3 regions of the Pseudomonas sp. GW821-FHT12A04 genome follow, and region 3 is predicted to be linked to each of the others. Evidence: predicted binding sites of a transcription regulator. Region 3 holds the regulator's gene; each other region holds the start of a gene.

Region 1 (10,720 bases), on a different contig from region 3:
ACGAACTTGGGCATTTCCCAATGAAAACGGATCGCCAACAAGCGCAGCAGAAAACCGCCGAACAAGGTGATCAGAATCGATTGTTCATCGGGTAATTGCAGATAGATGCAGAGCATGTAGCACCACGCCGCGGCGAACGAAACGCTGGCATAAAGCTCACGCCGGAAGATCAGCGGAATATCGTTGCAGAAAATGTCCCGCAGGATGCCGCCGAAGACGCCGGTGATCACGCCGCTAACGGAGGCGACCAACATGCCATGGCCCATTTCCAGGGCGGTGATGCAGCCGATCAGGGTGAACGCCACCAGGCCCATGGCGTCGAGCACCAGGAACAGTGAGCGCAAATGCCGCATCCAGCGCGCCGTGAACACTGTGATCATCGCGGCTGCCGTGGTCAGCACCAGATATTCCGGGTGTTTGACCCACGTCAGAGGGTAATGCCCGAGCAGCACATCGCGCACCGACCCGCCACCCAGCGCCGTGACGCAAGCGATCAGCACCACACCAAACCAGTCCATGCCCCGTCGGCCCGCAGAGAGGGCGCCAGTCATGGCTTCGGCGGTGATGGCGATCAGGTAGAGCATCAGCAGCATAGTGGCGGTCCTTGCAGAAAGGCGCGCAGTCTACTCAGTTCACCCTGGCACCAAAAGAGGGCGCCTGAGATTCGCTCCAACCATCTAAGGTGACTGAACTGACGCCATCGCGAGCAAGCTCGCTCCCACAGGGGCGGCGTTGTACCTGTGGGAGCGAGCTTGCTCGCGATGGGGCCGGAACGGACGACCGTGAATCAGAACTTGATGAAATGCTTGCGGTAGTGCTGCAGCTCAGCGATCGATTCGCGGATGTCGTCCAGGGCCAGGTGCGTGCTGCCCTTCTTGAAGCTGTCACGCACATCCGGTGCCCAGCGCGCAGCCAGCTCTTTGAGGGTCGACACGTCGAGGTTGCGGTAGTGGAAGAAGCTTTCCAGGGATTTCATGTGGGTATAAAGGAAGCGACGATCCTGGCAGATGCTGTTGCCGCAGATCGGCGACTTGCCCTTCGGCACCCACTTCTCCAGGAAGGCGATGGTTTCGGCTTCGGCTTCGGCCATGCTGATGCGGCTGTCGCGAACCCGCTGGGTCAGCCCGGAACCGCCATGCTGACGGGTGTTCCACTCGTCCATGCCGGCAAGGATTTCGTCGCTGTGGTGAATGGCGATCACCGGGCCTTCGGCCAGGGTGTTCAGGTCACTGTCGGTGACGATGGTGGCCATTTCGATGATGACGTCGGTGTCCGGGTTCAGACCGGTCATTTCCAGGTCGATCCAGATCAGGTTCTGTGGGTTTTGCATGTGTCGGCTCCTAGGCAATGCTGCGCAGTTTAGCCTAGGCCGGTGGCCGGGCGTGCTAAACTCGCGGCCGTTTTACCTAATCGCTGCATTCTTGATACGGAACACCCATGGCCAAACGCCAACTCAATCGTCGTCAAAACTGGCGCATCGAAAAGATTCAGGGCGAACGCGCTGCCCGCGCCGCCAAACGCGAGTCCTCGGCCGTCGAGGCACTTGAGGGCGGCGATCTGGGCCCGGAACAGCACGGCCTGGTGATCGCGCACTTCGGTGTGCAGGTCGAGGTCGAGGCCCGCGACGGCGAACTGGCCGGCCAGGTATTCCGTTGCCACCTGCGCGCCAACCTGCCAGCGCTGGTGACCGGCGATCAGGTGGTCTGGCGTGCCGGCAACCAGGGTATCGGCGTGATCGTGGCGCAACTGCCGCGCAACACCGAGCTGTGTCGCCCGGACAGCCGCGGTCAGCTCAAGCCGGTTGCGGCCAACGTCGACATGATCGTCATCGTGTTTGCACCGCTGCCCGAGCCCCATGCCAACCTGATCGACCGCTACCTGGTGGCGGCCGAGCATGCAGGCATCAAGCCACTGTTGCTGCTGAACAAATTCGACCTGATCGACGAAAACAACGCTCCTGCACTGAATGCCTTGCTCGCCGTATACCGCACCCTGGGCTATCCGGTGCTGGAAGTGTCGGCGCACCACGGCAACGGCATGGAGCAATTGCAGACACAGCTGGACGGACGCATCAGCGTATTCGTCGGCCAGTCCGGCGTCGGCAAGTCGTCGCTGGTCAACAGCCTGCTGCCGGATGTCGAAACCCGCGTCGGCCCGTTGTCCGAACTGTCCGGCCAGGGCACCCACACCACCACTACCGCGCGGTTGTTCCACTTCCCCGGTGGCGGTGAGTTGATCGACTCCCCGGGTATCCGCGAATTCGGCCTGGGCCACGTCAGCCGTGCCGACGTCGAAGCCGGCTTCATCGAGTTCAACGACCTGCTTGGCACCTGCCGTTTCCGTGATTGCAAACATGACCGCGAACCCGGTTGCGCCCTGCTCAAGGCCCTTGAAGACGGCCGCGTGCAGCAACAGCGGATGAACAGCTACCGCTCGATCATCGCCAGTCTGCCGGAAAACGGCTACTAAACAGACGTGTCGACCACCCTGCCATCAGCGGGGTGGCCGGCGGCTGGATCTTCCCCCCGCTTAAACATCAGACCTTTCTGTAAGACCTGTGCACGCTCGCTTGTAGGGCATTTCTCTTTCCGCGCCGCCCCCTTGTAGCCGCCCTGTATTCGCCTAAGTTCTAGCCCTCTTCGCACTCCAGCGACTCCGAGGGACACCTATGCAAACCTACCACCTGTTCATCAGCCACTCGTGGAACTACTCCGACGCCCACGACAATCTCGTGCGCCTGCTCAACGCCAAGCCTGGTTTCACGTACAAGAATTTTTCGGTTCCACCGGACAACCCGATTGTCGGCGCGAAAACCGACAAACAACTTGAGGAGGCCATCGAAAACAAGATTCGCCCGTGTTCGGCGGTGTTGATCATGGCCGGGATGTACTCCACCTACAGCAAGTGGATCAACAAGGAAATCGAAATCGCCAAGCGCATGGGCAAGGTGATCATTGCGATCAAGCCGTTCGGTGCCGAGCGCATTTCCACGGTGGTACGTGACGCGGCACATGCCGAATGTGCGTGGAACACCAACAGCATCATCAGCGCGATTCGCCAGCATACGGCGGTGTAACCATGCGCAAGGGACTGTTTATAGGCATCAACGACTACACCCATGTGTCGCGCCTGAGCGGTTGCAGCAATGACGCCATGGCCATGGCCTCCGTGCTGAAAACCGACGCCAATGGCGATCCGAACTTCAAGAACATCGTGCTGACTTCCGCCGAGGACTTCCTGAGCAGGGAAAAACTCGAAGACCAGATCCGCGAGCTGTTTTCCGGTGACTGCAACGTCGCGCTACTGTATTTCGCCGGCCACGGCAGCTTCGACACCGACACCGACGAAGGCATGTTGATCCCGCAGGATTACAAGAGCGCCAAGGACGGGATTCGCCTCAGCGACATCCTCAACTGGGCGAGCAAGGCCACCAAGATCAAAAACAAAGTGATCATTCTCGATTGTTGCCAGAGCGGTTCGGCCGGCGAACTGCGCGCCTTGCGCAGCGAAGGCAGCGTGGTCGGCGAAGGCATGACCATTCTGACCGCCTGTAAAAAGGAAGAGCCGGCGATGGAGGGCATGCAGCACGGCGTGTTCACCGGATTACTGCTCCAGGCCCTGCACGGCGGAGCCGCGAACATCCTGGGCAAGATCACCCCCGGCAGCCTCTATTCGTTTGTCGACAATGCCCTTGATGCCTGGGAACAGCGTCCGGTGTTCAAGACCAATGTCTCGCAGTTCATTTCCCTGCGCGAAGTGTCCCCGCTGATCCCCAAGGAAATCCTGCGCAAACTCCCCGAATGGTTTGCCGAAGCAGAATCGGTGTACCCCCTCGCCCCCAGCTTTGAGCCCACCGAGCCCGAGTTCAACCCGGAACAGGGCGAGGTCTTCGCCCAGCTGCAAAAGTGCAACCGCCACAGCCTGGTCGAACCGGTGGACGCCGAACACATGTACTACGCCGCCATCCACTCCACCGGCTGCCGCCTCACCGCCCTCGGCGCCTATTACCGCGAACTCGCGATCAAGGGACATTTCTGATGCCAGTGTTTATCAGCTACCGCCACATGGACCGCGCCCACGCGATCAACATCAACACGCGCCTGATGCAGGCCAACATCAAGACCTACCTCGACGTACTGGATGCCGAATCCCAGACCACCGACGACATCACCGGGGTGATCACCCGCAACATCAGCGAATGCACACACCTGCTGGCGGTGGTGTCGGAGAAAACCGCACTGTCCTGGTGGGTGCCGTTCGAAATCGGCGAAGCGACCATCACCAACCGGCGCATCTGCTCGTTCAAGACCGGCCCGACAGAGCTGCCGCTGTACCTCGACAAATGGCCGAAGCTGACCAGCGACCGGGACATCGAGTTCTTCATCGATGCCTATCGCAACGAGTCGATGCTCAAGCGCTCGATGTCACTGGATTCGGTGACCGGTAGCGAGTCGGTGCGTAGCGTTAACAGGACTAACGCTGATCGATTCCACACGGATCTCAAGTCCAGGATTATTCGTGGCTTCTGAGTTGCCCACCTAAAAAACCATATCGCCAGATATGGTTTTTTGGCACTGCAAAACGAGCCTTCACCTTTTAGTTACTTGAGTCATGAAACTGCCGCAAAATCGAAGCCTTTTATTCAATCAAAGAAAATCACTTAGAGCCAATGAGCAAACTAAAGCTATTGCTTATTATCCTTAGCTCTAAAAACCTGTCAGATATGACAGTAGATCAAAGCAAAAAAAACACTGACCATATTGCCTGAGGCTGAGCACTTGAAAAGTTCGGATGGAGCGATAACCCCGACAATTCACCGCGCTTTCTTCTCTGAGGTTTTACGAGCTGAGGTTGACTGATCACAGCCAGCCTGGCTGACGCCTTCAACACCGAGAACCTATATATGAATATTAAAAAACCAGATCAGAAGCACGATAAACAACCAATGAACGGGAAGGTAGCTGCAGTGATGCGACTGGTACACGCAGAACGCACATTCGAGTCATATTTTTTGTATGGCGATAGCAATCCGGAGCATCGCTACATTAACGCTTCATCCCAAAATAGCGACTACATTGTGTTTATAATCCCGGCAACCTGGGGATTAGGCCGTCATGATTTAAAATCTCACCCAGGGGTTATTAGATTTGAGCCCAGCGCGGGGTTTCCGAACGATTGGCCGTGGAGTGCACAACGAGGGGAAATATTTATTACTGACATTAGCGATAAAAACTTTGAAGGCCGGTTTGTTTGTTATGAAAGCGCTGACGATAGTGAGGACAAACCTGGATTAATAGGTGGAAACTTTAAGATAGATTTCACTTCAGCCAATAAATAACTTATATTTTTATAGAGTCCGCATTCACACACAGTGCACCCTGCTGAAAAAATGCCCGTATCGCTAGATGCGGGCATTTGTCTTCCGCGCGAGATCTATGGCAGGGAAATCACTGCTTCACGGCCGGAGCACCGGGGCCACCCGTTTTCGGCGCTGGATCATCGAACAGGTTCAACCGTTCACGAAGCTCGTGAGCCGGCAGCGGTTCCTTGTCCGCCGGCAGCGCGTTCGGGTCGACCGGTGCAGCCGGTGCGGCTCCCGGCGCAGCCGAACCTTGCGGTGCATCAGGAGCAGGTTCAGCACCTTGCGAACCTTCGATGGCACGCTGTGCTTTCTTGGTCAGGACGACGATGTCGATACGACGGTTCACCGGGTTGAACGGATGCTCGCGATCGAACAGGGCCGACGAGGCATAACCGACCACGCGCGCCACCTGCGCATCCGGATAGCTGCCCGCCACCAGCGCACGCCGTGCGGCGTTGGCACGGTTGGCCGACAGTTCCCAGTTACCGAAATCACCGGTGCCGGTGTATGGCTTGGCATCGGTGTGGCCGCTGATACTGATCTTGTTCGGCACCGCCTTGATGGTGTCGGCCATGGCCAGCAGGATGTCTTCGAAATACGGCTTCAAGCGTGCTGAACCTGAATCGAACATCGGGCGGTTTTCCGCGTCCATGATCTGGATTCGCAGGCCGTCCGGCGTGATTTCGAACAGGATCTGATCCTTGAACTTCTGCATCTGCGGGTTTTCTTCGACCTTGTTCTGCAGTTCTTGCAGCAACAGCTCGAGGCGCTCTTTTTCGACCTGCTCGGCCATGCCTTCGACCTGATCGGTATCGATGGTGACCTTGTCCGGCTGCGGCTGGGACTTCACCTCGGGGTTGAGAGTGTTTTCCGGCGCCAGGGTCGGCGTGCCGCCCAGATCGATGATGTAGGGCGTGCCACTTTCGGAAAAGCCGATCGGGTCCTTGAAGTAACCGGCGATGGCAATTTTCTGTTCCGGCGTGGCGGTGGACAACAGCCACAACACCAGGAAGAACGCCATCATCGCCGTGGCGAAGTCGGCGAAGGCGATTTTCCAGGCGCCCCCGTGATGCCCACCGGCGATGCGCTTGACGCGCTTGATGATTATCGGCTGGTTATTTTCCATGGCTTAACGACCGCGAACCGCTTGTTCCAGCTCGGCGAAGCTTGGACGATGCGCCGGATACAGGACCTTGCGCCCGAACTCCACGGCCAGCGATGGCGGCATGCCGGAAGCCGAAGCCACCAGCGAGGCCTTGATGGCCTCGTAGACGTTCAGCTCTTCCTTGGCATCATGGGCCAGGGAATGGGCCAGCGGGCCGAAGAAGCCGTAGGCGGCGAGAATACCGAAGAAGGTACCCACCAGTGCCGCACCTACGTGCAGGCCGATGGACTTCTGGTCGCCTTCACCCAGCGAAGCCATGGTCACCACGATACCCAGTACCGCCGCGACGATACCGAAACCGGGCATGGCGTCGGCGATGCCGTTGACCGCGTGGGATGGGTGTTCGAGGTCTTCCTTGAGGCTGAACAGCTCCATGTCGAACAGGCCTTCCAGCTCGTGGGGAGCCATGTTGCCGGAAGACATGATGCGCAGGTAATCGCAGATGAACGCGGTCATGCGCTCGTCCTTGAGTACCGTCGGGTACTTCGCGAAGATCGGACTCGCAGCGGCATCTTCGATGTCGCCTTCGATGGCCATCATGCCTTCGCGGCGGCTCTTGTTGAGGATCTCGTAGATCAGGCCCAGCACTTCAAGGTAGAAGGCGTGGTTGAAACGTGAACTGAACATGCTCAGGGACTTCTTGAGCACGTGCATCGTCATGTAGCCGGGGTTGGCCTGCAAGAAGGCGCCGAGGGCAGCACCGCCAATGATCATGACCTCGAAAGGTTGTATCAGGGCGGCAATCTTGCCGTGGGAAAGCACGTATCCGCCGAGCACGCTCGCGAATACGACGATGATGCCGATAATTTTAGCCATAGGTTAGGAGAGCACTTACTGAGTCGGGTTCAAGGTCATATTCGGAAGTTAAAAAATCTCTTCTTCTACTTATCGGCAAAACTGCGCCAGACTATAGCCCGTTCAGGCGAAAAGCTAATTTGACCCCATCCGGGCACAGGTAATGTTGACGATGATCGCCTCCCACCATGGTTAACGAAACGAACGTTCCAACGCCAAAACCAACGACCCTCGAAGGCTGGGTCAAGCTGCTCGATGGCGTACGTCTTCCCGTCCCGCAAGCCAGCCATGACCGTGTCTGCAAGGCCATCCGCGACAATCGCAGCTCGCTGCGCGACATCGCCGACCTCATGCAAGGCAGCCCGGCCCTGGCCTTGAGCGTGATTCGCGAAGCCAACCGGCATACCCATGGCAGCATGACCGAGCCTGCGGAAAACCTTGAAATTGCAATCAACCGCCTCGGTTTGACGCGCACCGAAGAGCTGCTCGCGCGGCTACCCGCCGAACCCGAGCTCGAGATTCCCAAAGCCCTGCGTCAGTTGCAGATGATCAGCCAGCACGCCACGCAACAGGCCAACGGTTTTTTTGCCAGCCGCCTGGCGCGCCTGTGGCAGGACATCCACTGGGGCAGCCTGCTGTTTCTTTCGCCCCTGTGGCCGCTGGCACTGACCCATCCGAAACTGCTCGAAGACTGGGAGCTGCGGGTCATCCATAAAGGCGAGTCGGCACGCAAAGTCGAGCAGCAACTGTTTGGCGTACGCCTGCTGGATATCGGCCTGGCGCTGGTGGAAGTCTGGCGCTTGCCGATCTGGGTGCAGCAAGGCTATCGATTGCTGCTCACCGAGCAGCGGGAACTGGTGAAAGTCCTGCGCATCGCCCGTGACAGCGACCATCCACTGCGCCAGCAGAATCGCCTTGACGACGATCCGACCCTGCGCCGCTGGCTCAATCAACCGGCCAATACAGTGCTGCTGGCCAATGGGCTGGCGCTGTCGGCGCAACACGCCTGGGACAGCCCCCACAGCGAGCGCTGGCAGTACCTGACCAGCCTTTACCTGCAAATGCCGATGGACGAACTGCAGCAGCAATTGCACCAGCAAGCCGCCAACAGCGCACGCCAACACGCCATGCCCGACCTCTGGCACCCTGCCGAGTCGCTGATCTGGCCGTGGGGCATGAACCGTGTCCACGCAGGCTTGCTGCCGGCAGCGGCACCTACCGCCGAAGACCTGGCGAAGTGGCGCAAGCAATGCGCCGAATTGCTGGTCGAGCCGAGCCGTTTCACCAACGCCATGCACCTGACCATCGCCGCCCGTGACGCCCTCGTGGCCTGCGGCATGCGCCGGGTGATGATCCTGATGGCCGATCGCACCCACGCCAACCTGCGCGTGCACCAGACGGCTGGCCTGCCGAAGGAAGCGGCCGGGTTGAATTTCGTGGTCAGCCAGAGCAACGTGTTGCAACGCCTGCTCGCGCAGCAGGCCCAGGTGCGCCTGACGCCTGCCAACAACGCGCAATTCTCGGCCATGTTGCCCAATAGCCTGCGCTCGCAGTTCAGCGGTGAACACTTGCTGCTGCGTTCGCTGATCAACAATGGCCGGGTGATCATGATCGTCGTGGCGGATCAAGGCGGCGGGCCGTTTTCGGAAATTTCCGTACAGGCCTTCGGCAAAACCGCACAGTGCATCGAGAAAGCCCTGCACAGCTTTAGCCACCGTGGCCAATAAGCTGCGTTACAATCCTCCCTTTTGTGCTCTGGAGACCTCACATGTCTGACTTCTCTGGCTTGCCGCTGGTGATCGAGCCGAGCGACTTGCTCCCTCGCCTCGACGCCCGCGAACTGATTCTGGTGGACTTGACCAGTGCCGCCCGCTACACCGAAGGGCACATTCCCGGCGCGCGCTTTGTCGATCCAAAGCGTACGCAGCTCGGCCAGGCCCCCGCCCCGGGGCTGATGCCCCCGCAGGCAGCACTCGAAACGCTGTTTGGTGAGCTGGGGCACAACCCCGATGCGGTCTACGTGGTGTATGACGACGAAGGCGGCGGTTGGGCCGGACGCTTCATCTGGCTGCTGGATGTCATCGGCCACAGCAAGTACCACTATATAGATGGCGGCCTGCCGGCCTGGCTGGCGGAAGGTTCGCCCATGTCGATCCAGGTCCCGCCACCGGTGGGCGGCCCGGTTCCACTGACCTTGCACGATGAACCCACCGCCACCCGCGAATACCTGCAAAGCCGTCTCGGCGCCGCCGACCTGGCAATCTGGGATGCGCGCGGGCCGCTGGAGTACTCCGGCGAGAAAGTCCTGGCAGCCAAGGGCGGACACATTCCCGGCGCGATCAATTTCGAATGGACCGCTGGCATGGATCGGGCACGCCAGCTGCGCATCCGCACCGACATGCCGCAGATCCTCGAACAACTCGGGATCAGCAAAGACAAAGAAGTGATTACCCACTGCCAGACACATCATCGTTCTGGTTTCACCTATCTGGTGGCCAAGGCTCTCGGTTATCCGCGGGTCAAAGGCTACGCCGGCTCCTGGGGCGAATGGGGCAATCATCCCGATACCCCGGTAGAAATTTAAGATTTTTAAGGACCGTTAATGAACAAGCGTCTGTTTCTCCTCGGCCAGTACCTGCTGCCCCACAACTTGCTCTCGCGACTGGCCGGCTGCATCGCCGAATGCCGCGTGCGCTGGTTCAAGAATGCCTTTACCGCCTGGTTCGCCAAGCGTTATCAGGTGGACATGTCCCAGGCGCTGGTCGAAGACCTGACCGCCTATGAGCACTTCAACGCGTTCTTCACCCGCGCACTGAAAGACGGCGCCCGTCCGCTGGACGAAACCCCGGGCGCGATCCTCAGCCCCGCCGACGGCGCGATCAGCCAGCTCGGCCCGATCGAGCACGGCCGCGTGTTCCAGGCCAAGGGCCACAGCTTCAGCGTGCTGGAACTGTTGGGTGGCGATGCGGCAAACGCTGCGCCGTTCATGGGTGGCGACTTCGCGACCATCTACCTGTCGCCGAAGGACTACCACCGCGTGCACATGCCCCTGGCCGGCACCCTGCGCGAGATGGTCTACATCCCGGGCCGTCTGTTCTCGGTCAACCAGACCACTGCTGAAAACGTTCCGGAATTGTTTGCCCGCAACGAGCGCGTGGCGTGCATTTTCGACACCGAACGCGGCCCGATGGCTGTGGTACTGGTGGGTGCGATGATTGTGGCTTCGATTGAAACCGTGTGGGCCGGTCTGGTGACACCGCCGAAGCGCGAGCTGAAAACCTTCCGTTACGACGAAGCCGCACGCGCGCCGATCCACCTGGAAAAAGGTGCGGAACTGGGTCGGTTCAAACTGGGTTCGACCGCCGTCGTGCTGTTCGGGCCGGATCAGGTGAAGTGGG
Region 2 (10,720 bases), on a different contig from region 3:
ATCGAGTTGAATCGCGCGGCGGCGATTTCGCAACGCGATGGTCCACTGGCGGGGCTGACGCTGGTCGACGCCATTCTGGAGCGGGGAGAACTGCTCGACTACCACCTGGCGCATTCGGCGCGGGCGCAATTCTGTTGGCAACTTGGTCGCAAGCAGGAGGCGCGGGCGGCGTGGGAACGGGCGCTGGCGTTGACCCGACAGGAGCCGGAGCGGCGGTTTATCGAAGAGCGGCTCAAGGCGTTGGAGTGATGCGGCCGGTCTGGCCTCATCGCGAGCAAGCTCGCTCCCACAGGGATTGATGGTGTACTCGATACTGTGGGAGCGAGCTTGCTCGCGATAAGAGCCGAAGGACCTTCACTCCAGCATCTTGCCCAGCAACCAGCTCCCACAGGGATTGATGGTGTACTCGAAACTGTGGGAGCGAGCTTGCTCGCGATAAGGGCCGAAGGACCTTCACTCCAGCATCTTGCCCAGCAACCAGCTCCCCGCCGGCCCCGGCGGATTCAGCCGCGACCACAACGCATCCACCGACACCGTTTTCGGCCAGCCGCGCACCACCAGTTCCTGCAACGTACCGGGCCCGAACCGTTCGACCAGCCAGCGGGGCAACGGCGCCCAGCCGAATCCGCCCTGGGCCATTTCCAGCAGCATCAGATAACTCGGCGCCGACCATACGCGGCCCTTCGCCCGGCTTTCATAGGGATTGATGATGGTGGCCAGACGCAGTTCGCGGTGTTGCTGCAGTACGTCCCGGTCGACGTAGTCCAACGTCGCCAACGGGTGCGTCGGGGACACGAACAAGGCGATTTCCGTGCGCTCGTCCACCGTCGAACTGACCAGGTCCGGCGGGTAGCTGTCCTGCATTTCGGCGAAGGCAATCTGCGCCCGGCCGCTTTGCACCAGGGACATCAGGTCGTCGCATTCGGCGATCAGACACTCGAGCTCCAGGTCCGGGTAACGCTGCTCGAAGGCACTGAGGGCGGCTTCGAAGCGGTCCGACTGATAGGTATCGGACAGCGCCACCGTCAGCTTCGCTTCCACCCCTTGGGACAGTTGGCTGGCGGCTATTTCCAGGCGACTGGTGGCGGCCAGGATGTCTTCGGCCCGTTGCAGCATGACGTGTCCGGCCGGGGTCAGGCCGGGCTTGCGGCTGCTGCGGTCGAACAGCGTCAGGTTCAGGTCGATTTCCAGGCTGGCCACCGCCGCACTGATGGTCGACTGACTGCGGCCCAATTTGCGCGCCGCGGCGGAAAACGAGCCTTGGGTCGCGGCTTCGACAAACGCCAGTAACACTTCGTGAGAGGCCATGAACTATCGCCTTGATCGATGGTTATTGGTTATGAAGTATCGGTGTGCTGATGGATCATGGCAACCACAGTCACCCAAGGGAGTTCGGCCATGAGCGCCAACAAATCCATTACTGAACGTATTTTTCAAGCCATCGGCTTCGAACTGCTGGCCATCCTGATCTGTACCCCATTGCTGGCCTGGATCATGAAGAAACCGATGCTGGAAATGGGCATGGTCACCATCCTCATCGCCGGCCTGGCCCTGGCCTGGAACGTGGTCTTCAACGGTATGTTCGATCGGCTGCTCAAGCGCCTCGCCATCGCACACAACGCCTGGGTCCGCGTGGTGCATGCGCTGTTGTTCGAAGGCGGCCTGGTCGCCCTCGGCGTGCCGCTGATCGCCTGGTGGCTGAATGTCAGCCTGTGGCAGGCGTTCTTGCTGGATATCGGTGTGTTGCTGTTCTTCCTGCCGTACACCTACGTCTACCACTGGGTGTATGACGTGGTTCGGGAGCGGATGCTGGTGACTCGTGAGGTTTGCTGAGTCGTGTTTGAACCGGTTTTTGTGGGAGCGAGCTTGCTCGCGACGGCGGCGTGTCAGTCAACAACATTGCTGAATGTCAGACCGCTTTCGCGAGCAGGCTCGCTCCCACAGGTTTTGCACCAGATCAGACGTGGAAGTAACCCACGCACGAATCGAACGGCAGGCGCTTGAGTTCGATCTTGTTCAGGTCGAGCACTTCACGCAGGGCCTTGGTTTCGCCCGGGAAGTTGCGGTAGGCGACTTCGTCGAGCACCACGATCGCGCCTTTGGGCATGTACGGCAGGAAGGTTTCCAGCGCGACTTTGGTCGACTCGTACAGGTCGGTGTCGAGGATCAACATGGCCACGACCAGGTCCGGACGGGTCTTGACCCACTCCGGTACGGTCTTGACGATGTCGCCCTTGACCAGTTCGCAGCGCGGAATGCGGTTGACCGGGCGCAACAGGTCGTTGGCGTCGATCATGTCCTGGATCAGCGACTGGTCGGTGTCGGCGAACATGGTTTCGTTGACGTCGGCCGGGTCTTCTTTCTTGTCGATGCTCTGGAAGCCTTCGAAGGTGTCGAAACCCACGATCGAGCGGTTGATCGCATACGGTTCGAGAATCATCGACAAGTGCATGTAGAGCATCAACGAGTTGCCCTTGTACACGCCGCACTCAATGATCGCGCCCGGCACTTCCGCGACCTTCTTGAACAGCTCCATGCGCGACAACGCGGCAGTCACGCCAATGCGGTTGGCGAAGACGAACGGAGCGTCGGCCACGTATTCGGCATCGACCCGTTTCAGGACGTTGGTACGGGTTTCGTTGTACTGGGCCTCGGCGGGCGTGATGCGACGCTTGGTCATTGCGGGATTCCTCGGAAATTCGAAAAGTCGTGGACGTGGAAGTAGTCTTTGAAGCCGGCGCCGACATCCGGGCAGGCGCTGTCGACGTTAATCGCGCCGCGCTGGTGCTTGAGGTCGTCGAGGTGCATCAGGCGAAAGTCCACGCTGAAGCGGGTTTGTTGTGTGTAATTGGGAACGGTGCCGTGCAGGTGCGAACCCGAGAACACCAGCATCTCGGCGGTGTTGCCGGCGATGCGCAGCTCAGAGGCGCTGTTGATCGCTTCGGTGGGCACCGGGTGCTGGCGTGCCTCTTCCTTGACGTTGTCCTTGGCGCGCTGGCGTTGCACGCCGATCCAGTCGGACAGGCTCCACTGCGCCGAGGTGTTTTTCACCGGGGCGTCGAAGTAGGCCGGGTTGATCATCATGGTCTGGTCAGGCTGGATCGTGTAGACCGGCATCCAGGTATTGATCTGGCAGTCGACACCGCCGTACCAGGTATCGCGATGGGGCTTGTAGGCGTAGCTGACGCCAGCGTGCAGGTAGTCATAGTTGGGTACGACACGGATGCGCGGGACGTCGAAAATGAACTCCTCGGGAGCGGCACCGATTTCGTCGGTGAAGCTGCGGATCAGCTCCTTGGCACGCAGGCTGTTGGTGAACTGGCCCTTGAGCCGAGTCACCAGCACCACGAACTCTTCCACCGGCATCAGTGTGTGCAGCGCCTGGTGGTTGATCTCGCCTTCGAAGGCCGCCGTGATGCTTTCCTGGGCAAAGGCACAGAGTTCTTTGGCGGCGCGTAACTGCGTGTTCAGGAAAATATCGCCCGCGTAAATGGCTTCTTTAAAGTCAGCTTTCTGTTGCAGCTGATTGATGTACAGATTCACGGTTCCTCTCCTGAATACATCGAGTGTCTTATGAGTCGGCACCACGCTGGCAAACTGAAGGGCTGCCGGACGAGTTGTGCGTCAATAAAGCGCAGCCCTTGAGTTCGCGAGCAAATGCCGTGCCGCTGGACGAAAAAATCCCGACGGGAAAACCCGCCGGGATGATGTGCTTCGAACTTGTACCCTGTGGGAGCGGGCCTGTCGGAACGCCGCACCGCCCCGTTCGGCTGCAGAGCAGTCCTCAATCCTGCTAGTGCGGTTTGAATGACCGAGTGCTGGGGCGGCTGCGCCACCCAGCGGGGGCAGGCCCCCTCGCCACAGTTGATCAGTGTGTCAGGTGATGACGGGGACTCAATAATCCTGCTGCTTGCGAAACGCCCAGCGCCCGGCGATCACGGTAAAGGTCGCGACCAGCGCCACCAGGATCCAGAAACCCTGCGGGTCATCCGCCAGCGGAATGCCGCCGACGTTCATGCCGAAGAAACCGGCGATGATGTTGATCGGCAGCGCCAGCACCGTCACCACCGTCAGGGTGAACAGCGTGCGGTTGGTCTGTTCGTTGATGTTGGCGGCGATCTCTTCCTGCAACAGCTTGATCCGCTCACCCAGCGCCGTGAGGTCGTTGATGATCAGCGCGAACTCCTCGGTGGATTTGCGCAGCTCCTTCACGTCTTCCTTTTGCAGCCATTGCGGTGGCCGGTTGAGCAGGCGCAGCAATGAGCCTGGCTCCAGCGCCAGCAGCCGTTGCAATCGCACCAGCACCCGGCGATTGGCGCCCAGTTCCGCGCGGTTGGTCGACAGGCGCGAGGACAGCAATTGGTCTTCGATCTGGTCCACGCTCTGACTGGTCTTGCGCACGATCTGGGTCAACACCTCACCCTGGTCGCGCAGCAAATGCACCAGCAGCTCCAGCGGGGAGCGAAAGCACTCCCGGGCCTTCACCGACGAGCGCAATTTGTCCACCGAGTGCAGCGGTTGCAGGCGGGCGCTGATGATCAATTGACTGCGGGCGCACACCCACAGGGTCGAGACATCCGACGAGACCATGTTGCTGAGGTTGAACACCACATCGTTGACCACTGCCAGCAGTGCGGAGTCGACATGCTCGATGCGCGTCGAACGCGAGCCTTCGTGCAGCGCTTCGAAAAATTCCTCGGGCAATTCCAGATGGCTTTTCATCCAGCGCTCGCACGCGGCATGGGCCAGGTTCAGGTGCAGCCAGAGAAATTGCTCATCGCTTTGCGGCTGTTGCAGGTACTGCAAGGCCTCGGCGGAATTGATTTCCCGACCGGCCTCACCGGGGCGAAAACTGAAACCGTAAAGCAGGCCGAACAGATCCGTGTCGCGATGGCTTTGATCGATGCTGTGGTTCATGAGGACTCGCAAGGGGAGGCGCCTGTCACGTGTTTTACAGGTTCACTTGAGCGGCATCATCGCAAACGGGAATGACGTTTTTGTGACAGAAAAACAACGCAAAAAATTGTTTTACCGGCGGTCGGGATTTTCTCAAGAACCGCTCTGGCTAGCCGATCACGCTTGGGTTAAGTTGCGCGCCGCAGGCCTCGGCCGGGACCGCAGACAGGGATGTCCGGACACTTTTCACGCCTTAACGGGCGTGCCCCATTCCTGTCATGAGTACTCTGCGATGCTTTTGCAAAAGTCCCTGAGAGCACAAATTCTCGCCCTGCTGAGCGGCAGCCTGCTGGCGATGCTGTTGATCGCCCTGGCGTGCTTTCACTTCCTGTCCAGCGGCGTGCAGAACTACGCCAATCTGATCGAAGGCCCGTTGCACACCTCGCAATTGATCGATGAAGCCAACCTGCAATTCAAGGTGCAGGTGCAGGAATGGAAAAACGTCCTGCTGCGCGGCAAGCAACCGGCTGACCTGAGCAAGTACTGGGGGCAATTCGAGGGGCGTCAGCGCGATGTGCAAAACATCCTCGGTGAGTTGGCCGCGCAGAAGGGTATCGAGCCGCAACTCAAGAGCCGCATCGAGCGCTTGCGTGACGAACATCGCCAATTGGGCGCGGCCTATCAGAAGGGGCGGGACGCGTTTGTGGCCGCCGGTGGTGACCCTGCGGCGGGCGACGCGGCGGTCAAGGGTGTGGACCGCGCAACCAGCGATCAGATGAGTGAACTGGTCAGCGAGTTGCGCAAGCAGGGCGCCGAGCAATCGACACTGATCAGCGCCAGTGCCGAGCGCACGGTGTTGCTGGGGCTGGTCGTGATGCTGGTTTCGGGGGTACTGATCGGCCTGCTGAGCCTGTGGCTGGTCAACCGCAACCTGGTCGAGCCGATCCGCAAACTGATCGAATACGTGGCGCAACTCAGCCAGGGGCGTATTGCCGAGCGCGTGGCCAGCACCCGTCAGGACGAGTTGGGCAAACTGGCGATGGCCGCCAACACCCTGCGCGATTTCCTCGCCGAAACCTTCAGCCGTTTGCAGCGCAGCGCGTCGGACCTGGACAGCGCCAGCGGTGAGTTGAACTCGATCGCCACCGTGATGGCCGGCGGCACCAACGAGCAGTTCAACCGCACCGATCAGGTGGCCACGGCGATGAACGAAATGTCCGCCACCGCACAGGAGGTGGCCCGGCATGCCGCCGAAGCCGCCCGGGCCGCCGACGATGCCGACCAGTCCGCCCAGCAGGGCGAAAAAGTCATGCAGGGCACCATCCACACCATCACCCAGATGCGCGGCGAAATCGCCAACACCGCCACGGTCATCCGCCAACTGGAAACCGACAGCGGACGCATCGGCAAGGTTCTGGAGGTGATTCGCGGGATCGCCGAACAGACCAACCTGCTGGCACTCAACGCGGCCATCGAAGCGGCCCGCGCCGGTGAGGCCGGACGCGGATTCGCTGTGGTGGCCGACGAAGTGCGAAGCCTGGCCCAGCGCACGGCGGCGTCGATCATCGAGATCAACCAGATCATCCAGACCGTGCAGACCGGTGCAATCGAAGCGGCCCAGGCGATTGAAAGCGGTCAGTCGCGCAGCGAACAGAGCGTGCAGCAAGTGACCGAGGCCGGCGCCATGCTCGAACGCATCACCCTGGCCGTGGAAGCCATCCGCGACATGAACCGCCAGATCGCCACTGCCGCCGAAGAACAGACCTCGGTGGCCGAAGACATCTCGCGCAACCTCACCGAGATCACCAGCATCGCCAGCACCAACCTGGACAACGTGCAGCGCACTGAAGCGGCCAGCACCAATCTGCACGGCTTGTCGGGACAGTTGAACGAGGTGACGGCGCGCCTGAGCGCTTGAATCCCGAAAACGCAAAAGCCGCACGATGTTCCCATCGTGCGGCTTTTGTCTGTTTGGGGATTACGTGTCCTGTTTGTTTTCCAGGACCTTGCCGTTGGAGGCATCGATGTCCACATCCCACTCGACGTTCTTGGCGTCACGCAGTTCAACTTCGTACTCGAAACCGTTGAAGTGGTTGTCCAGCTCGGTCTTGGTAATCGTTGCACCCGGATGCAGGTCCAGCGCGATCTTGTTCAAGTCTTCCAGTGGCTTGATCTTGCCGTCCTTGACCAGTTGCGGGATCTGATCGACTCGCACATCGGCCTGGGCCAGGCCGGCGGTGAGGGTCAGGGCTGCAGCGGTAAACAAAGCAGTCAGGGTCTTCATGGGCTTCTTTCCTTGGGTGATCTGTTTAAGTGAGATCAGGTTAGCCTGTGTAACTTAATCCACCCTTAAATCCCTCTACATGTCCTGCATCAACCCCTGTGGGAGCGTGGCTTGCCCGCGAAGGCGGAGTGTCAGTCAACGTTGATGTTGAAGCTGATGGCCCTATCGCGAGCAAGCTCGCTCCCACAGGTTTTTGTGCAATAGCGCATCAATACCCGTTGTTCTGTAGCACCTGCGCAACACTCGCCGCCGGGCGTTTATAGAACTTCAACAACTCACTGGCGCGATTGGTGAAAATGCCGTCGACTCCGGCGTCCATGACTTTCCGGTAGTCCACCGCATCGTCGATGGTGTAGACGTGCACCAGCAGGCCCTGGTCGTGGGTGTACTGGTTCATCCAGGGTTGCACCAGGTCCGAGTAACTCTGGTCGCCACCCTGGGTCAGTGCGGCGGACGGGCCGGTGCCGATGGCGCCCTGGGCCTTGGCGTAGTCGACCCAGTGCTGGAATTCGGCTTTGTCCTTCGGTTGCTGTTTGGCGTAGTAAGCGGCTTTGTCCTTTTCGCCGGACTCGGCAAATGTCACCTTGGACTGGGGTTCAATACTGCCTTCACCGACCCACAGCAGCAGGATCTTCGGCACCGTCGGCATCTCTTTTTGCAGCAGTTCGAGGCTGCTCTTCTCGAAAGTCTGCAGGACCACCTTGCCTTTGCCTTGGCCGACCGCCAGCTCGTTTTTTGCCAGTTTCGAAGCGGTCGGGCTCAGCCAGCCCCGGTCCTGAAGTTTTTCCTTGAGGTCGCGTTCGATGCCGGGGAACTGCTTGGGCTCCTTGGTCTCGATGTACAGGCCGGGCTTGTGCAGGCTGTTGCCCTCGGCGATGTCGATGATTTCATCAAGGGTCAGAATTTTCAGGCCCGCGAAGGCGGGACGTGCGCGATCCGGGTACGCGGCATTGAACCAGCTGCCCGCGTCCAGGGTTTTCAGTTCGGCCATGGTGAACGCATTGGCGGGGCTGTCCTTGCGCTCGGGGAATTTGCTGGCGACGTCGGTGGTGCGTTGCAGATTGTTGTCGTGCAGGGCAAACAGCACGCCATCCTTGCTGCGCTGCAGATCCAGTTCCAGGTAGTCGGCGCCCAGGTCGCGGGCAGTCTTGTAGGCGGCGGCGGTGGATTCCGGCGCATCGAACGATGCGCCGCGGTGGGCGATCACCGCTGGATGCGGAATGCCCAAGCGGGTGGCCAGTGCCGCGGGACCGGGTTCGCTGGCGGCCTGTGCGTGGCCGAGAGCGAGCAAGAGGCTCAGTAACAGGGCGCTTTTAGTAAAGGTTGCGGGCATGGTCGAGATCCTTTCGCAATAAGTGAGCGGTCCCTTTTAACAACTCATCGTTGCAGGCGCTATCACCAGACCGACACAAACCTGTCGAAAGCTGATTTTCGTCAGCGCTTTTGTGCGCCCGTTTGCAGTACGCTGAGGCCCTGCAATTTCCCCGGCAGAGGGAAACGCAGGCCCTGCGTGTAAACCAATGATCACCATTGCGGGGTTTACCATGCGCATCACTTCCCAGCTCATCTGCCAGGCTGCCGACCAGCTCAAAGGCTTCGTCGGCCTCAACCGCAAGACCGGGCACTACATCGTGCGCTTCAGCGAAGACTCGTTCGGCATGGACGTGGCGGACGACGGCATCATCCCTGTCAGCGAATTTGTCTGGGTCGCGGGGCCCGGGCAGGTCATGACGCTCAAGCGTGAGTTGATCCAGTTGCTGCTGGACCAGAACATCGATGACCGGATCAACATTACCGAGCCGTTGCGGGTGTACATGAACCGGCGGGAAGTGCCGGAGATTTCGGCGGTTCGCAGTCTGGTTCAGGGGGGAGTTTTTGCGGTGAATTGACGGGCTCCATCGCGAGCAAGCTCGCTCCCACAGTAGATCTTTGTCGCGCACAAATGTTGTGACCGACCGGGATCAAAATGTGGGAGCGAGCTTGCTCGCGATGGCGGCCTGAAGAACTCTAAATCAGTTACTGATCGAACCTGTAGGCCCGCTCAACCCTGCACACCCGCGTATGACACCGCGCATACCAGGTCGAGCGCCCACGCTCGCGAATCGCACTGTGCTCAGGATGATGCTTCCACGCCAGGACTGCCGCCTCACTGGCCCAGTACGATACGGTAATCCCAAGCCCATCCTCGCCCCGCGCCGATTCCACGCCGAGAAACCCCGGCTGTTCGCGGGCCAGTTCCAGCATCCGTTCGGCCGCTTCGGCGTAACCCTGGTCACCCTCGGTGCGCAGTGAAGTGAAGATCACCGCGTAATAAGGCACAGCTGGCGTATCGGCGATCATGACGAGCGCCCCGCACAGGCTTCGACAAAGGCGCCAACCAAAGGAGGCAATACGCCCTTGAGCGCCGCCCGCTCGGGCTGGAACAAGGTCGCGACAAAGAACGGATGACCGCTGAGTTCGACTGCCCGCAGTCCGTGTTCCGAATCGTGGCCGACGGCATGTAGTTCGCGCTTGAGCAACTCCCCTTCGAACTGCGGATTCACACCAAAACGACAGCGATAGCCTTCACGAATCTCGGTGCTTTCGTAGGCCTTGGCGAGCAACGAACCCTCAAGCAAATCAATCGTATCGACCGCTTCCACTAGCGCACACGACAGTGGCGTCAGCAGCGCCCGCGCGGCATCGGGATTTGTCTCGCCGTGTTCGGCATCCGACCAGCCCAGCACGTTTCGCGCATATTCCAGCACCGCGTGTTGAAAACCACCGCAGGTGCCGAGGAAAGGTCGCCGTTGTTCGCGGGCAAATCGAATCGCCAGCAATGCACCGTCCATGCTCCGGTAAGGGCTGGCCGGCACACACCAGAACCCGTCGAATGTGTGCAGCGGTGTCTCGACGTGGATGTCATCGGTGGCCAGCCATCGCCATTGCACGTTCGGGCCACTGTGTTCAGCGGCCATTTCGAGGGCGACGGGAATGGCCTGGTGGGCGGTGACTTGCGGGTCGTAGTCGCCGATCAGGGCGATGCGAATCGGGCGGGTTTCCATGTGGGGCCTCTGCACTTGTTGATTGCTGGTGCCCACTATAGATTGGCGCTCACGCACTCAATATTGGCGTTTTCCCAAGTGATCAATGCAGCAACGCACTATCGACTGGACTACCAGGACCTGGCCCTGATCCTCGCGCTGGTACGCGGCGGCTCTCTGGCTCGCGCTGCGCAACTGCTGAAGGTGGATGTTTCGACGGTGTTTCGAGCAGTGCGCCGGCTGGAGGGTGCACTGGGTCAGCAACTGTTCGAAAAAAGCCGCGCCGGGTACCTGCCCACCACTCTGGCGCAGTCCCTTGCTGAACAGGCCGAGCGCGCTGAACAGGCTCTGGAGGCGGCGCGCATTGGTGTGGAGCAGGGCGGAGAAGTGATCAGCGGCATCGTGCGCCTGACCTGTACCGATTCGGTCCTGCAAGGTTTGCTGTTGCCGGCGCTGGCGCAGTTCATGCCGAACTATCCGGCGCTGACTCTCGAACTGAGCACGTCCAATGATTTTG
Region 3 (10,720 bases):
ACTGTTGGCCGAACAAGTGCCTGTTCGCGATATCCGCAGTATTGCCGAGGCGATCGCCAACAATGCCGCCAAGAGTCAAGATACCGCCGCGCTGGTGGCTGCCGTGCGGGTTGGCGTATCCCGCGCAATCGTCCAAAGCATTGTAGGTACTGAGTCGGAGCTGCCAGTTATCACGCTGGAGCCAAGGTTGGAACAGATATTGCTCAATAGTCTGCAAAAGGCAGGACAAGGCTCGGAAGAGGGCGTTCTGCTGGAGCCAAGCATGGCTGAGAAGCTGCAACGTTCGTTGATCGACGCGGCGCAGCGTCAGGAGATGCAAGGTCAGCCGGTGATTCTGCTGGTGGCCGGTCCGGTTCGCGCGATGCTCTCGCGATTTGGCCGGCTCGCAGTCCCGGGTTTGCATGTGTTGGCTTACCAGGAAATCCCTGACAACAAGCAAGTGACCATCGTTGCGACAGTAGGGCCCAACGGCTGAGGTAGTGGTTTATGCAAGTTAAGCGTTTTTTCGCCGCCGATATGCGTCAGGCCATGAAGCTGGTTCGCGATGAGTTGGGCGCTGATGCCGCCATCATTGGCAACCGCCGGATCGCCGGGGGGGTCGAACTGACAGCTGCGCTGGATTACAAGTTGTCGGCGCTGGCGCCGCGGGTTCCGAACATGGAACTCGAAGACGAATTGCGCAAGACTCAGTCGCGGATCGTCACCGCCCAGGCCGAATTGAGCCTGCGTGGCGATGGCGAGAGCGACAATGCAACCAATCGCCAACTGTTCGCCGGATTGCCGTTGACTGCCGCCGAGCCTCTGATCGAGCCGACCTACGCCGAACCCCGTCGCCCCGCGCCGGCCGCTGCGCCAGCGTCCGGTGGCGTGGACCCGCGCGCGTTCGACTCGATGCGTTTCGAGCTCAACAGCCTGCGCGAACTCATGGAAGTACAACTCGGCTCCCTGGCCTGGAATCAGCTGCAAGGCAGCCGTCCGGACCAGGCCAACCTCTGGCGTCGCCTGCAACGTATCGGCCTGTCTGGCCCGCTGTCGCGCGACCTGCTGGCAATGATCACCGAAATCGAAGAGCCTCGTCAGGCCTGGCGTATGTTGCTGGCGCACCTGGCGCGCATGATCGTTACTCCGGAAGTCGAGCCGCTGGAAGAGGGTGGAGTGATCGCCATGGTCGGCCCTGCCGGCATGGGCAAGACCACCACCCTGGCCAAGCTGGCCGCCCGTTACGTGCTCAAGTACGGCGCGCAGAACATTGCGTTGGTGAGCATGGACAGCTTCCGCATCGGCGCCCAGGAACAGCTCAAGACCCTGGGGCGCATTCTCAATGTGTCGGTGACCCACGTCGATCCCGGCCAGTCCCTGGTGCAGGCCCTGGAGCCGTTGCTGCGCAAACGCGTGGTGCTGATCGATACCGCGGGCCTGCAGGCCAGCGATCCGGCGCTGCGCATGCAGCTCGAAAGCCTGGCCGGTCGCGGCATCAAATCAAAAAATTATCTGGTCCTGGCAACCACCAGCCAGAAACAGGTTCTAACGGCCGCGTATCACAGTTACAAGCGCTGCGGGCTCTCCGGCTGCATTCTGACTAAACTGGATGAAACGGCTAGTCTGGGTGAGGTGTTGAGCCTTGCCATCAGCCATGAACTGCCGGTGGCTTACCTGACCGATGGCCCGCGGATCCCGGATGATTTGCATCTGCCGCGCCGTCATCAATTGGTCAGCCGCGCCGTGAGCGTGCAAATGCAGGAAGAACCCAGCGAAGAAGCCATGGCTGACATGTTCGCTGACATCTACCACAGCCCGACCAAGCAGGTTGGCTGAGGTAATAATGAACAGTTTTTGTACCTACATCGATGGTCTGCCATGCATTGTTCCGTTTGTGAACGCGCAGCCAGTAATGTGGCCTCCGTCTATGCAAGACAAGGTAAAGAAATAACATGGGCAGCATGCATCCCGTACAGGTGATCGCGGTGACCGGCGGCAAAGGTGGCGTCGGGAAAACTAATGTGTCAGTGAACTTGTCCCTGGCTTTGGCCGAACTTGGCCGGCGCGTCATGCTGTTGGACGCCGACCTGGGACTGGCGAACGTCGACGTTCTGCTGGGCCTGACACCCAAACGTACCCTGGCCGACGTGATCGAGGGCCGCTGCGAACTGCGCGATGTATTGCTGCAGGGACCCGGCGGCATCCGTATCGTTCCGGCCGCATCCGGCACTCAGAGCATGGTGCATCTGAGCCCCGCGCAACACGCCGGCCTGATCCAGGCCTTCAGTGATATCGGCGATAACCTCGACGTACTGGTGATCGACACCGCTGCGGGCATTGGTGACTCGGTAGTCAGTTTCGTCCGCGCAGCCCAGGAAGTGCTGCTGGTGGTGTGCGACGAGCCGACCTCGATCACCGATGCCTACGCCTTGATCAAGTTGCTCAATCGCGACTACGGCATGAACCGCTTCCGCGTCCTGGCCAACATGGCCCAGAGCCCGCAGGAAGGACGCAACCTGTTCGCCAAGTTGACCAAGGTCACGGATCGCTTCCTCGACGTCGCCCTGCAATACGTCGGTGCGGTGCCTTACGACGAAAGCGTGCGCAAGGCCGTGCAGAAGCAGCGCGCCGTCTACGAGGCCTTTCCGCGTTCCAAGTGCTCGCTGGCATTCAAGGCCATCGCGCAGAAGGTTGATACCTGGCCGCTGCCTGCCAACCCGCGCGGGCACCTGGAGTTTTTCGTCGAGCGCCTCGTGCAGCAGACAGCAGGACCTGTTCTATGACAGCCAGCGGCTACAACCTCTACAAGAAGTCGGCACGTGATGCGCAGTACGAGCTGATCGAGCGTTACGCGCCGCTGGTTAAACGCATTGCCTACCACTTGCTGGCGCGTTTACCGGCCAGTGTCCAGGTCGAAGACCTGATCCAGGCCGGGATGATTGGCCTGCTTGAAGTGTCGACCAAATATGACGCCGGCAAAGGCGCCAGTTTCGAGACGTACGCGGGCATACGAATCCGCGGCGCCATGCTCGATGAAGTGCGCAAGGGGGACTGGGCGCCACGTTCGGTCCACCGCAATACGCGCATGGTCAGCGATGCCATTCGCTCGATTGAAGCTAAAACCGGCCGTGACGCTAAAGATCACGAAGTTGCGGCCGAACTCCAATTGAGTCTCGACGATTACTACGGGATTTTGAACGACACCCTGGGCAGCCGGCTGTTCAGTTTCGACGACCTGTTGCAGGACGGCGAACACGAAGGGCTGCACGAGGATGGCGCGAGTGCTCATGTCGAGCCGTCACGCGACCTGGAGGATGAACGCTTCCAGGCTGCGCTGGCGGATGCGATTGCCAATTTGCCGGAGCGTGAGCGACTGGTGTTGGCGCTGTACTACGACGAAGAGTTGAATCTCAAGGAAATCGGTGAGGTCCTGGGGGTCAGCGAATCTCGGGTCAGCCAGTTACACAGCCAGTGCGCGGCCCGTTTACGGGGGCGTTTGGGGGAGTGGCGAGCGCGCTGAAGGCAGTGTGGGGACACTGCGAACGAGGCCGGTGTGGTGTTGAACTGCGCCGGTCGCGATCTGTTGTGCTCCAGACAGTCATTGAGTGCTTTGCCGGATTGATTGAAATGGCGTGTCCAGGTGCTGGGCGCGTTTAAGACTGCTTGGAGGTCGAATTGGACAAGAACATGAAAATCCTCATCGTTGATGACTTCTCAACGATGCGGCGGATCATCAAGAACCTGCTGCGTGACCTTGGGTTCACCAACACCGTCGAGGCCGACGATGGCACTACCGCCATCCCGGTGCTCAACAGCGGAAGCATCGACTTTCTGGTAACGGACTGGAACATGCCTGGCATGACCGGTATCGATCTGCTGCGCCACGTGCGTGCCGATGAAAAGCTCAAGCACCTGCCGGTGCTGATGGTGACCGCTGAAGCCAAGCGCGAGCAGATCATCGAAGCGGCCCAGGCCGGCGTTAACGGCTATGTGGTCAAGCCCTTCACGGCCCAGGCGTTGAAAGAAAAAATCGAGAAGATTTTCGAACGCATCGGTTGATGAGTGCGCCACGGGGGAGCTATGGGCAATAACGAAACTTCATTGGGCGATTTTGAATCGACCCTGAAAAAACACGCCGTCGAATTGGTCGAGAGCCTTGAAAAAGGCAAGTTCGGCGACGCGGTGCAATTGATCCATGAGCTCAACCAGACCCGTGACCGCGGCCTGTATCAGGAAGTGGGCAAGCTCACCCGCGAACTGCATAGCGCGATCGTCAATTTCCAGATTGACCCGCACATGCCGCAGGCCGAAGAAGTGTCGCAGATCACCGACGCCACCGAGCGCCTGGGGTATGTGGTCAAGCTGACCGAGGCTGCGGCCAACCGCACCATGGATCTGGTGGAAAGTGCCACGCCGCTGGTCAATGGCCTGGCCGATGAAGCCAAGGTGTTGAGCGCGGACTGGGGGCGCTTCATGCGTCGCGAAGTCGGCGCCGAAGAGTTTCGTGAACTGGCCCGGCGGGTCGACGGGTTCCTGACGCGCAGCGGCACGGACAATCGCGCGGTGTCGGGCAACCTGAACGACATCCTGCTCGCCCAGGATTACCAGGACCTCACAGGCCAGGTGATCAAGCGTGTGACCCAGTTGGTCACCGAAGTTGAAAGCAACCTGCTCAAGCTCGTGCTGATGGCCAGTCAGGTGGACCGCTTTGCGGGCATCGAACATGACCGTGAAGCGATGCTTGCTGAAAAAGATCCACAAAAACATCTCTCTCAGGGTGAAGGTCCGCAGATTCATGCCGATAAAAGAGAAGACGTTGTGTCCGGTCAGGACGATGTGGACGATTTGCTATCCAGCCTAGGGTTTTAGAATTTTAGGCATTTTAGGTTTTTAGACCTTTAGGAGCACCCCCTTAATGAGCTTCGGCGCCGATGAAGAGATCCTTCAGGATTTCCTGGTTGAGGCCGGCGAGATTCTAGAGCAACTGTCCGAGCAACTGGTCGAGCTGGAAAGCCGCCCGGATGATGCGGATTTGCTCAATGCAATTTTTCGCGGTTTTCACACTGTAAAAGGAGGCGCCGGCTTCCTCCAGCTCAACGAACTGGTGGAGTGTTGCCACATCGCCGAGAACGTGTTCGACATCCTGCGCAAGGGTGAGCGTCGCGTCGACTCGGAACTGATGGACGTGGTTCTCGAAGCGCTGGACGCGGTGAACAGCATGTTCAGCGAAGTCCGCGAACGCAGCCCGATCACGGCCGCGACACCGGAACTGCTCGCGGCACTGGCCCGTCTGGCCGAGCCGCAATCGGCTGACGAGGCGGCTGCCGCACCTGTCGTCGCCGTGGTCCAAGCGCCTGTGGCTGAAAGCGAGTCGGGCGATATCACCGACAATGAATTCGAACAACTGCTGGACTCGCTGAACGCCGTCAAGGCCCAGGCCGAGGCCCCGGCGGCTGTTCCAGCGCCTGCCGGCAATGCCGCTGGCAGCGACGAAATCACCGATGCCGAGTTCGAGTCGTTGCTCGATCAACTGCACGGTAAAGGCCAGTTCGCCGTTGACGCGGTGGTCCCGGCACCGGCTGCGCCAGAAGCCCCGAAAGCGGCTGGCGACAGTTCCGATATTACTGACGACGAATTCGAAGCACTGCTCGACCAGCTGCACGGCAAGGGTAATTTTGCTGTCGAGGCGCTGGAGTCGGCCATTGCTTCTGTGCCTGCACCCGCGGCACCAAGCGCGGTGGCGGCCGGCAGCGATCTGATTTCCGATCACGAGTTCGAAGCGCTGCTCGACGAATTGCACGGCAAAGGCAAGTTCACTGAAGTGGGCGCGACGGTTGGAACGGCAACCGGCGCCAACGCCTCGGTTGCGGCACCTGCCGCCAAGGCAGCCGCGCCGAAACCGGTGGCCAGGGCCCCCGAGCCAAAAACCGAAGCGCCGGCCCCGGCAACTGCTACACCGGCATCGTCCCGTGCCCCGGCCGCGCCACCGGCGGAAAAGCCGGCGAGCGAAGCCGAGACCACGGTACGTGTCGATACCGCGCGTCTGGACGAGATCATGAACATGGTCGGCGAGTTGGTGCTGGTGCGTAACCGCCTGGTCCGCCTGGGCCTCAACAGCGGCGACGAAGCCATGTCCAAGGCCGTGTCGAACCTCGACGTGGTCACCGCCGACTTGCAAACCGCAGTCATGAAGACCCGGATGCAACCGATCAAGAAAGTCTTCGGGCGCTTCCCGCGCCTGGTTCGCGACTTGGCCCGCCAGCTCAAGAAAGAGATCAACCTGGAGCTGGTCGGCGAAGAAACCGACCTCGACAAGAACCTCGTCGAGGCCCTGGCCGACCCGCTGGTCCACTTGGTGCGCAACGCGGTTGACCACGGCATCGAGTCGCCGGAAGAACGCGAAGCCTCGGGCAAGGCCCGGGGTGGCAAGGTGATCCTGGCGGCGGAGCAGGAAGGCGACCACATCCTGCTGTCGATCTCCGACGACGGCAAGGGCATGGACCCGAACGTGCTGCGTTCCATCGCGGTAAAACGCGGTGTGATGGACAAGGACGCCGCCGATCGCCTGAGCGACACCGAATGCTACAACCTGATCTTCGCCCCGGGTTTCTCGACCAAGACCGAGATTTCCGACGTATCGGGTCGTGGCGTGGGCATGGACGTGGTGAAAACCAAGATTTCCCAGCTCAACGGCTCGATCAACATCTACTCGGCCAAGGGCCAGGGTTCGAAGATCGTCATCAAGGTGCCGCTGACCCTGGCGATCATGCCGACGCTGATGGTCATGCTCGGTAACCAGGCGTTCGCGTTCCCGCTGGTGAACGTCAACGAGATCTTCCACCTCGACCTGTCGACCACCAACGTCGTGGACGGCCAGGAAGTGGTGATCGTGCGGGACAAGGCGCTGCCATTGTTCTATCTCAAACGCTGGCTGGTCAGCTCCGCCGCTCACGAAGAGCAGCGCGAGGGCCATGTGGTGATCCTTTCGGTGGGCACGCAGCGGATCGGCTTTGTCGTCGATCAACTGGTGGGCCAGGAAGAAGTAGTCATCAAGCCATTGGGCAAAATGCTCCAGGGAACCCCGGGCATGTCCGGCGCCACCATCACCGGTGACGGCCGCATCGCGCTGATTCTCGATGTTCCGAGCATGCTCAAGCGTTACGCCACACGGCGTATTTGATTCTGGTGGAGCGAGGCGCCTGGCCTCGCTCCATCTAATGGAGTGTTTATGGCAGTCAAAGTCCTGGTGGTGGACGATTCGGGTTTTTTCCGCCGCCGCGTCTCGGAAATTCTTTCAGCGGATTCCAATATCCAGGTCGTCGGCACGGCGACCAACGGCAAAGAGGCGATCGATCAGGCGCTGGCCCTCAAGCCGGATGTGATCACCATGGACTACGAGATGCCGATGATGGACGGCATCACCGCCGTGCGGCACATCATGCAACGCTGCCCGACCCCGGTCCTGATGTTCTCCTCGCTGACCCACGAAGGCGCCCGGGTCACCCTCGATGCGCTGGATGCCGGCGCGGTGGACTTCCTGCCGAAGAATTTCGAAGACATCTCGCGCAACCCCGAGAAGGTCAAGCAACTGTTGTGCGAGAAGATCCTGAGCATCTCGCGCAGCAATCGTCGCGTCAGCACTTACAGCGCTCCGGCCCCTGTGACCGCACTTGCTCCAACAGCTGCGCCTTCGAGCGTCGGCAGTTACGGCAGCAGCGCGCCCGTGCGTCCGGCACCGATCCCTGCGCGTACGCATGCGGCCACTGCGTCGTCGCCCGCGCCGAAACGCAAAGCCTTCAAACTGGTGGCCATCGGTACGTCCACCGGCGGCCCGGTCGCCCTGCAGCGAGTGTTGACTCAATTGCCGGCCAACTTCCCGGCCCCGATCGTGCTGGTTCAACACATGCCGGCGGCCTTCACCAAGGCCTTCGCCGAACGCCTGGACAAGCTCTGCCGCATCAGCGTCAAGGAAGCCGAGGATGGCGATATCCTGCGTCCGGGCCTGGCGCTACTGGCACCGGGTGGCAAACAGATGATGATCGACGGCCGCGGCGCGGTGAAAATCCTCCCGGGTGACGAGCGTCTCAATTACAAGCCGTGCGTGGACATCACCTTCGGTTCGGCAGCCAAGACCTACGGTGACAAAGTTCTGGCGGTGGTCCTGACCGGCATGGGCGCCGACGGCCGCGAAGGCGCGCGCCTGCTCAAGCAGGGCGGCAGTTCGATCTGGGCCCAGGACGAAGCCAGTTGCGTGATCTACGGCATGCCGATGGCCATCGTCAAAGCCGAGCTCGCCGACGCGGTGTACAGCCTGGACGACATTGGCAAGCACCTGGTCGAGGCCTGTATCTGATGGATGTTCTAAGCCTGATTGGCATCATCATGGCCTTTGTCGCGATCATCGGCGGCAACTACCTTGAAGGCGGTCACCTCGGCGCCCTGGCCAACGGCCCGGCAGCGCTGATCGTGCTCGGCGGCACCATTGGCGCCGCGCTACTGCAATCGCCGATGAGTGCCTTCAAGCGTGCCATGCAGATCCTCGCCTGGATCCTGTTCCCGCCCCGTGTCGATCTGGCCGGTGGCATCGACCGCGTGGTGAACTGGAGCCTGACCGCCCGCAAGGAAGGCCTGCTGGGCCTTGAAGGCATCGCCGACGCCGAGCCGGACAACTACGCACGCAAAGGCCTGCAACTGCTGGTTGACGGCGCCGAGCCGGAAGCGATCCGCAGCATTCTGGAAGTGGACTTCTACACCCAGGAAAGCCGCGACATCGAAGCGGCCAAAGTCTTCGAAAGCATGGGCGGTTACGCGCCGACCATCGGCATCATCGGTGCGGTCATGGGCCTGATTCATGTCATGGGCAACCTCGCTGATCCATCGCAACTGGGCAGCGGTATTGCCGTGGCGTTCGTCGCCACTATCTACGGTGTGGCCAGTGCCAACCTGGTGCTGCTGCCGATTGCCGCCAAACTCAAATCCATCGCGTTACGTCAGTCGCGTTATCGCGAGATGTTGCTGGAAGGGCTCCTGTCGATCGCCGAAGGTGAAAACCCTCGCTCCATTGAGTTGAAGCTTCAGGGCTTCATGGATTAAGGGAATAAGCTCATGGCCCGTCGTCGACATCAGGAAGAACACGTTAACCACGAGCGCTGGCTGGTGTCCTACGCGGACTTCATCACCTTGCTGTTCGCCTTTTTCGTGGTGATGTACTCCATCTCGTCGATCAACGAAGGCAAGTACAAGGTCATTTCCGAGGCATTGATCGGGGTCTTTACCGACTCCGACCGTTCGATCAAGCCGATCCTCATCGGTGACGAGCGGCCGAAGACCGTGACCCCGGCCAAGCCGCTGGTCAAGGACAGTGACCAGGTCGATGCCGGCGTCTCCGGCGCCAGCGATCCGCTCAAGAGCATCGCCGACGACATCAGTGCGGCGTTCGGTGACCTGATCAGCTCCAACCAGATGACCGTGCGCGGCAACGAGTTGTGGGTTGAGATCGAGCTCAATTCCAGCCTGCTGTTCGGCAGTGGCGACGCCATGCCCAGCGACATCGCGTTCAACATCATCGACAAGGTCGCGGCGATCCTGAAGCCGTTCGACAACCCGATCCATGTCGAAGGTTTCACTGACGATCAGCCGATCCGCACCGCGCAGTACCCGACCAACTGGGAGCTGTCCTCGGCCCGCTCGGCCAGCATCGTGCGCATGCTGGCGATGCAGGGGGTGAACCCCGGTCGCCTGGCTTCAGTGGGCTACGGCGAGTTTCAGCCGGTGGCCAACAACGCCACCGCCGAAGGCCGCGCCCGCAACCGTCGCGTGGTGCTGGTGGTGTCGCGCAACCTCGATGTTCGCCGCAGCCTGACCGGTACCGGAACCGCCCATGCGCAACCGGATGCCGCATTGAAGCGTGCTGGCACACAAACTGCACCGACCCCGGTCAAGTCGCCGGTACGAGAGAACGCCGTCAATTCTCCGTCACCCGCATTAACACGTTGAGCTATTTCTCGGTCGATCCGTTCGGCCGGGAGGAACAATCCGAATGAGAGTCTGGGCAGTCGCCAATCAAAAGGGTGGTGTCGGTAAAACCACTTCCTCCATCGCTTTAGCCGGTTTACTGGCGGAGGCGGGCAAGCGCGTGGTCGTGGTTGATCTCGACCCCCATGGCTCCATGACCAGCTACTTCGGCTACGATCCCGACGCCCTGGAGCACAGCAGCTACGATTTGTTCCTGCACAAAGGCAACGTGCCCCAAGGCCTGCCGGGTCAACTGCTGCTGTCGACCAGTGACGAGCGCATCTCCCTGTTGCCCTCCAGCACCGCACTGGCCACCCTTGAGCGCCAGTCGCCGGGGCAGAGCGGTTTGGGCCTGGTGATTGCCAAGAGCCTGGCGCAACTGTGGCAGGACTTCGATTACGCCGTGATCGACAGCCCGCCATTGCTCGGCGTGCTGATGGTCAATGCCTTGGCGGCGAGCCAGCAACTGGTGATCCCGGTGCAGACCGAGCATCTGGCGGTCAAAGGCCTTGAGCGCATGGTCAACACCCTGGCGATGATCAATCGCTCTCGCAAACAGGCGCTGCCCTTCACCATCGTGCCAACCCTGTTTGACCGCCGCACCCAGGCGTCCCTCGGAACGTTGCGCGTGCTGCGCGACAAATTCCCCGACGAAATCTGGCAAGGCTATATCCCGGTGGACACGCGCCTGCGCGATGCCAGCCGCGCCGGTCTGACGCCTTCACAA

Evidence for each region. Region 3 encodes FliA, which starts transcription of late flagellar genes. Its sites were predicted from a motif close to CTAAAGTTTNNNNNNNNNNNGCCGNTAA; they were not measured.
Region 1: the regulator FliA is predicted to act here: its motif matches at 7,413-7,440, upstream of motA (flagellar motor stator protein MotA).
Region 2: the regulator FliA is predicted to act here: its motif matches at 5,049-5,076, upstream of AC1RS8_RS14520 (methyl-accepting chemotaxis protein).

What each region holds. Positions count from the first base shown of each region.
Region 1 covers NZ_JBXAQZ010000001.1:198,246-208,965, forward strand. Annotated here, with positions in the region: gene AC1RS8_RS00835 (trimeric intracellular cation channel family protein) at 1-593, opposite strand, end outside; gene orn (oligoribonuclease) at 788-1,330, opposite strand; gene rsgA (small ribosomal subunit biogenesis GTPase RsgA) at 1,438-2,469, shown strand; gene AC1RS8_RS00850 (TIR domain-containing protein) at 2,669-3,076, shown strand; gene AC1RS8_RS00855 (caspase family protein) at 3,079-4,038, shown strand; gene AC1RS8_RS00860 (toll/interleukin-1 receptor domain-containing protein) at 4,038-4,529, shown strand; gene AC1RS8_RS00865 (hypothetical protein) at 4,904-5,338, shown strand; gene motB (flagellar motor protein MotB) at 5,448-6,488, opposite strand; gene motA (flagellar motor stator protein MotA) at 6,492-7,343, opposite strand; gene AC1RS8_RS00880 (HDOD domain-containing protein) at 7,511-9,049, shown strand; gene rhdA (thiosulfate sulfurtransferase) at 9,091-9,906, shown strand; gene asd (archaetidylserine decarboxylase) at 9,925-10,720, shown strand, end outside.
Region 2 covers NZ_JBXAQZ010000008.1:153,173-163,892, forward strand. Annotated here, with positions in the region: gene AC1RS8_RS14490 (RNA polymerase sigma factor) at 1-249, shown strand, start outside; gene AC1RS8_RS14495 (LysR family transcriptional regulator) at 454-1,308, opposite strand; gene AC1RS8_RS14500 (multidrug/biocide efflux PACE transporter) at 1,399-1,833, shown strand; gene AC1RS8_RS14505 (TylF/MycF/NovP-related O-methyltransferase) at 1,958-2,680, opposite strand; gene AC1RS8_RS14510 (hypothetical protein) at 2,677-3,543, opposite strand; gene AC1RS8_RS14515 (transporter) at 3,895-4,917, opposite strand; gene AC1RS8_RS14520 (methyl-accepting chemotaxis protein) at 5,189-6,814, shown strand; gene AC1RS8_RS14525 (PepSY domain-containing protein) at 6,875-7,180, opposite strand; gene AC1RS8_RS14530 (glycerophosphodiester phosphodiesterase) at 7,389-8,513, opposite strand; gene AC1RS8_RS14535 (DUF2025 family protein) at 8,725-9,069, shown strand; gene AC1RS8_RS14540 (antibiotic biosynthesis monooxygenase family protein) at 9,197-9,520, opposite strand; gene AC1RS8_RS14545 (CTP synthase C-terminal region-related (seleno)protein) at 9,517-10,224, opposite strand; gene AC1RS8_RS14550 (LysR family transcriptional regulator) at 10,240-10,720, shown strand, end outside.
Region 3 covers NZ_JBXAQZ010000013.1:185,549-196,268, forward strand. Annotated here, with positions in the region: gene flhA (flagellar biosynthesis protein FlhA) at 1-475, shown strand, start outside; gene flhF (flagellar biosynthesis GTPase FlhF) at 487-1,815, shown strand; gene fleN (flagellar synthesis regulator FleN) at 1,932-2,762, shown strand; gene fliA (RNA polymerase sigma factor FliA) at 2,759-3,499, shown strand; gene AC1RS8_RS21120 (chemotaxis response regulator CheY) at 3,667-4,038, shown strand; gene AC1RS8_RS21125 (protein phosphatase CheZ) at 4,060-4,848, shown strand; gene AC1RS8_RS21130 (chemotaxis protein CheA) at 4,895-7,159, shown strand; gene AC1RS8_RS21135 (protein-glutamate methylesterase/protein-glutamine glutaminase) at 7,208-8,332, shown strand; gene AC1RS8_RS21140 (flagellar motor protein) at 8,332-9,072, shown strand; gene motD (flagellar motor protein MotD) at 9,085-9,975, shown strand; gene AC1RS8_RS21150 (ParA family protein) at 10,019-10,720, shown strand, end outside.